DNA from 2 places in the Dehalobacter sp. genome. Region 1 is predicted to be linked to the other one. Evidence: riboswitches for the same ligand, from Rfam matches in the RefSeq annotation. Region 1 holds a riboswitch; the other holds the start of a gene.
The links. A riboswitch is a leader RNA that binds a small molecule or an ion and turns the genes downstream of it on or off. The one in region 1 is predicted to bind cyclic di-GMP.
Positions count from the first base shown of each region.

Region 2: it holds a riboswitch for cyclic di-GMP, as region 1 does, so the genes downstream of both, nhaB (sodium/proton antiporter NhaB) here and OKX56_RS11900 (DUF5667 domain-containing protein) in region 1, are expected to answer to the same signal.

Region 1 is NZ_JAPDHR010000045.1:689-3,855, reverse strand. It holds gene OKX56_RS11905 (transposase) at 1-305, opposite strand, end outside; gene OKX56_RS11900 (DUF5667 domain-containing protein) at 591-1,934, opposite strand; cyclic di-GMP riboswitch class I at 1,948-2,032, opposite strand; gene OKX56_RS11895 (TolC family protein) at 2,243-3,167, opposite strand, start outside.
Region 2 is NZ_JAPDHR010000009.1:18,866-22,032, reverse strand. It holds gene nhaB (sodium/proton antiporter NhaB) at 1-1,365, opposite strand, end outside; cyclic di-GMP riboswitch class I at 1,452-1,543, opposite strand; gene ablB (putative beta-lysine N-acetyltransferase) at 1,742-2,590, opposite strand; gene kamA (lysine 2,3-aminomutase) at 2,565-3,167, opposite strand, start outside.

The DNA.
Region 1 (3,167 bases):
GCTAATCTTGTAAATTCGTGAAACAGTAGTTTCAGTGCTTCTGGACGAATTTTGTCTCTCTGTTGGACAAATGCTGAAGCGGTTGCAGTCTCTGACGAATAACCCAGCCAATCATATAATTCTTTTGAAAGGCTATTGCCTCCCATGCCTACAAGCATAAGCAGCATAGTATGCAGTGATAATTTCCGTTCGCGTGAAAAATCTTGCCCTGGTCGTTTCACGCAAGCCGGTAAATCTGCTGTGATTGAGCGTATTGCTTGGTGCAGCGCAGTTCGTACCTGCTCTGGATATGCTTTCTTTTTCATTTTAGAAGGCCTCCTTAAAAATGTCCTCATTTTCAAGGCGAAGCCTTCGATTTTTATTTATTTGTCAAGTGTTTTTTTACAATTGATAAATTTTATATGCCCACCTGTATGTATAAGAAAAACACAACCATCTTAATCTGGATGGTTGTGTTTTTTAGGCCTTAACTTAATGACATTGACTACGAAGGGAGCATATCATTTGCCTGGTGGCTGTCTGTTTTCTTTTTGGGAGGCATTGCATTTTATGCTATTTGAATGATTCTCAGTTATCGAAAATATAAAGTCCTATCTTTTTCCTTGCCCTTTACCGTTATGTCCGTTATTTGAAGAGGTATTCGTGACTGTGTTCTGAATACTTTGAGCATTGACTGTTCCACCACTTTCATCACTTGTGCCATCCACTGTTGTTTCATCCGAAGCAGGCTGGTCATCGGCTATGGCAGTCTGATCGCCAGTAACCGTTACATCCTGATTATCTACAGCCGTTGCATCCTGTTCGTCCCCTGCTTCCAGGCTATCTTCCTGGTCGCTCACGGCTTGGCCCTTATTGGCCTTCTTATATTCTTTTATGTTTTGGGTTTGCTCTTTCAAGACTTCCTTCGTTTCTTTGTTCGTCTCTACTTTGATCTTCTGAACATCTTTCCTGAGCTCCTGCATGTCGTTTTTGTACTGTTCAGCCTGTTCGACTTTTTCCAGGGCAGCGGCAACGGCAGCCTCGTCACCTGAAGCACGGGCTTCACCCAACTCTGCTTTGGCCGCTGCAAATTGCTGCACTGCATCCCCATAGGCTTTTTTGGCAGCCACATAAGCTTTGATCGCAATGGTGTTTTGAACTTCGGCTTTAATGATATTCTGCATGATCTCAGCCTGATCTTCTGTCAGATTGCCGCTGATTTTTAAGACGACTTTATCTGCATCGCTTTGAACAAGCTCAATGCTGGCAAGCAGATTGCTGATCACCGTATTCTCTTCTGTGTCAGCTGCGACCGTGTCCTTTTCGGCAGTATCATTTACAGCTGTTTCATCTGTGAAAGTAGTGACGGTCCCATCATCCCCAGTAGCATCTGTAGCCGTCGTGTTCCTACCTTCAGCTGCTTGGGTATCTTCGATCATCTGCTGCACCTGGAAGTTCGCCTTCTTTATTGTATCCGAGTACGCTATCAGAGCCTTTTTCATCAAATCCAACTGGTTTTGTTCGGACATGATTTCCGCCTCGGCCAGCCTTTCATTGGCAAACTCAACGAGCAGTTCCGCTTTTCCTTCATTAGAGAAAGTTACAGCAACCTGGACACTTTCAATCATCTGTTCGATTGAATAGAGCCAGCTGTCCGGTGTTACGCCGGCTTCATCTTCAGCTGAGGCCCGGCCGGTCAAATCCATTGTTGTGGAATCGGTTGTTAGTGTATCTGTTGTTGTATCAGTCGTCGTTGAATCAGTTGTTGTGTCTGTCGTTGGGTCAGTCGTTATTGAATCTGTAGCGGGCTCTATGGCCGTATCAGGAGCACTCGTTGAAACATCCTCGATAACTGTGGTTCCATCCGTGGTTGTTTCAGCAAATACACAAGTTGGAGCGACCGCAATGATTAGCAGGACACAAAGAATTGAAACCAGAATCTTCTTATGGATCATTCTATCTACCCCTTTCGGTAACCCGGCTGTCATAACCTTTCGGTGTTAGACCCGTGGCTTTGCGTCTCCGTCTTTCGACAGATTTGCCATTATCGTTTTGGCTGAAGCCATTATAGTACAGATACTTTTGAAGTTCAATTGTTTTGGGTCTTTTCAGACCAATGGGAGGTAGAAAAGGGACTTTGGTCCTTATCACCGTATGTTTTGGTCGAGCAAGCCCAATCTGCCAGTGGTAAAAAAGGTCTTTCCGTTCACCTAAGTAATCGGTCTTTCTCGTAATATTGTTAGAGAACTGCAGCGCCCATTGGTCACAAAGCAGAATTTACGATAAGCCCAAGTTTAGCCCATTCATATGCTCTATACGCTACAGCAAGCGTGTTTTTTGCAGTCTCAATAGCTGTCTGCTGGCTAATAAAAGTGCACTTCGTTGATTCGAATTGTACCAGTGAAATCTTCCCTAACTTATAACTTAATTGTGCAGTCTTATATTCGCTCTCTACAGCTAAAAGTTTTCTCTGCTCTATGTCAAGTATTCTTTGCTTATCCAGCACAGTTTGATAAGCCTGGTAAAAACTATTCTTAAACTTTCTTTGAGAATCATCTGAGCTAGAGTCTATCTGAATATCATAACTTTTGGTCTTGGCTATAAGATAATCGGCATCAGGATCAATAGCAAGCATTTGAGCTGCTGTAACTTCAGGTACCTTTTTGACTGTTAATTCTGTATTATTATCCTGTGCCAAACTCACATTTAACTGCTGAATCGTTGCTTTTTGGGAAACATTAATCCTTTGAATATTCATTTCAAGCTCGGACAACGTGTTTTCCGCCTTAGCCACGTCTAATTCCGTGGCCATACCGAGGTCTTTTTGAATCTTAATAATCTTGACCTGTCGTTCGGCCAATGATTGTTTTGCCTTTGAATCTTCTAACTGAGTAATGAGAGTATTATATGATATATAAAGGTTTTCGACACCCCAAATCAGCGAATTATTCCCTTTTTGAATATTGACTATCGTATTAATACTATCCCCACTTTCATAGGAGGCTTTTTGCATTAAAAGTAAATTTTTCTGAGCATTTAGTAAATATGCGATCGCTGCCTCATCTTTAGGGTTAGTACCATCACCGGTACCAAAGGCAATGTTCTTGGCATTCCATTCGGACAAATAGTCGTTAGCCACTGTAATCCCCTTGTTCTTGCCGTCATAAGAATCACTGAAGCTTTTCATA
Region 2 (3,167 bases), on a different contig from region 1:
ACCATTTGGTGTGGCAACGGAAGGGATATTTGTACCCATGTTGATGGCAACTGCCAGCTTGTTGTACTGCTCCAGCGCAATAGCTCCGGCTTCAAACGCTTGCTGTGTTTCAGTCATATATACCGTAGCCACAAAAACATTGTCACTGATTGCCGAAAGGACACCGTTGGCCGCAAAGAAAGCCACAAGCTGGTTCTGCCCTTCCATGTTCAGCACCCATTGAATAATCGGCGTAAACAAATGCTGGTCATGAATAACCGCAACGACGGCAAAAAATACGACCAGCAGCGCAGTAAACGGCAATGCTTCTTCAAACGCATGACCGATGCGCTTTTCTTCAGTAACCCCGTTGAAAGCAGTAAGCAGGATAATAATCATAAGACCAATAATACCTACTTCCGCCAAGTGCAGTGCCAGGGAGAAGATCAGCATAACGCCGCACAAAGCCATAACAATCAGGCGCACACGTCCGCGCATATTCCTGGCAGCATCTTTGACTTTTACATCATCTTCCATAACATTTCTCACAGATTCCGGAAGCTGGTAGCCGTACCCCCAGAACTTAGTAACTTCAAGGATAATGGTGGTCAGAAGACCAACGATCAATACCGGGATAGACACAGGGGCACATTGTATAAAGAAATCTACGAAGTCCCATTGCATAATGGAGCCAATCAACAGGTTCTGCGGTTCACCAACCAGTGTTATTGCTCCGCCCAGCGCAGTGCCCACAGCACCATGCATCATAAGATTACGCAGAAAACCACGAAACTCGTCCAGGTCCTCATGAAGTTTCTCATCAACACTATGGTCGTGATTAATGTCATACGTTTCGTATACTTTTTCGCTGGAAGCAAACTTGTGGAAGATGCTATAGAAACCATAGGCCACGGCGATAATCACTGCCGTTACGGTCAGCGCGTCCAAAAACGCGGAAAGAACCGCACCCAGTACAGCGAACAGGAATGAAAGCGCGACTTTAGAGTGTACTTTAGTAAGGAGCTTGGAAAACAGGTACACAAGACCTTCTTTCATAAAATAGATCCCGGCAACCATGAACATCAGAAGAAGAATAACCGGCAGGTTCATTTCAACCTCGTGATAGACCATATGAGGGTTAGTAAGTCCGAGCACAACGGCTTCGATCGCCAGAAGCCCACCGGCAGGAAGCGGATAACATTTTAACGCCATTGCCAGGGTAAAAATAAATTCGACAATCAACACCCACCCGGTAACGTACATACCGGCGGTAACCATCAAAATAGGGTTCAACACCAGAAAAGCAAGAATTGTTCTTTTGTACCAGTCCGGAGCATGACCCAGAAAATTTGCTCTGAATGCTTGTCCGATGCCCATTTGTTTCATATGTACTATCCTCCCAAGTGAAAATTAAAGATATAAAAAAGAGAGTACTCCAAAACGGAACTACTCCCCCCCAAGAAGTTCATATTACTTGCAGCCTGGCAATCATAGCAACTTACAAGCAACCTTAGACCCATAGCTTTAGCGTCCTTCACTTTCACGAAGTTTGCATCAACCTGTACAACTATATATTGTTATTTTTGCTTAAGCTTTTATATTATAACAGAAAATTATTCTTTTGAATACCCTGAATATATCCACTTTATGCTGAAGTGTCCAGGTATTTATCTTAAGTATTTTGTTTTTTAATATAATCCTTTAGCAAATCAGGCTATCTCTCAAAAATCTTCTTCCCCTTGACTTACAAAATAGTATTTTACTATTTTAAAGTTTTTACCCAAATATTCATATCTTCAAAACCGCCGCAAATATGGCAGTTGTTGATTAGTCTACCCCGATACATATACCCCAGCTTGCTTAAAGACCTGTTGATTCCAAGATTGTTAGCTCTTGAAAGGCTATATGCTGTAGCAAAGCCATTGCGTTTCAAGTGTGTTTCCAGTTGGAATATCAATTCGCTTAATATGTTTCTGCCTCTATACTTTGGATAAGTGGCGCAATCAGTTATTTCAGCGTTCATGTGTTGTTTGTCAAGATCCGCCGAAGCAATACTGATAATTTTTCCTTCTTCTTCCGCTACCATATACAAAATATGATCCTGCATGACTTTTTGAAGATACTCTCTGCTGAAAATAGGAGTTGGATAGGTTTCAAATGCCGTTTGAAAAAGCTGAATTATCTGGGGAATATCGTCCGGCACGGCCTGCCTTATCGTATAGTTTTTATTCTTAGTCAGCTCGAATTTATTGGTATTCTTAACGCAATAATCGATAATTCTGTTTTCTTTCTCCTCATAGAGTGAATTTTTGCGCTTCGTATCAAGAAAAAGGGACATACAAGTTGCATCCTCTCCCTGAAAAAAACCGTCGATAACCCCCTCTGCTACAAACCCACATTCCTCAAAGAGACTAAGATCTTGTTTATAACAATTCGCAATAATCTTACCCAGATTTTCTTTTTTGGAATAATCAATAATCTCTTTGATTATCAACTCAGACAAAAGAGAATGACTCAATATTTTAAGCCTTTTATTGCGATAATCCACGTACATGTCCACACCCGAAAAGTTTGTATATAAATTTTTACATTCGTCTTGATCTATATTCATGGAAGTCCTCCCTCTTGTTGAGTCTTACGTTTGTACTTGGAATCAAGCACACTTGTTCATCTCTGTATAACTTTTCTAATCCCCGGTATTCTTTATTCTTGAATTTACTGCACGTGCCGCATTTTCGGCACTGGTGCGTTTTATCCCGAGGCTCGCTATACGTGCAAATTACACCTTCATAATTTCTAAGAATGACCTTTTCAGGGGAATATGAAATCAAGTATTGTGGATTGACTGGGATCTTCCCCCCGCCTCCAGGCGCATCCACAACAAACTGTGGAATAGCTAGACCCGAGGTATGTCCACGCAGCATTTCTATGATTTCAATCCCTACAGAAACCGGAGTTCTGAAATGCTCTATTCCTTCTGAAAGGTCGCACTGATAAAGGTAATATGGTCTAATTCTGGAGCTTACCAGTTTCTGAACCAAATCACGCATTATATAGGGGCAATCGTTAATGTCTTTTAAAAGTACAGATTGGTTGCCAAGAGGAATTCCGGCATCTGCCAATTTCTCACATGCCATGCGAGCCTCAACTGTCAATTCCTTGGGGTGGTTAAAGTGAGTATTCAGCCA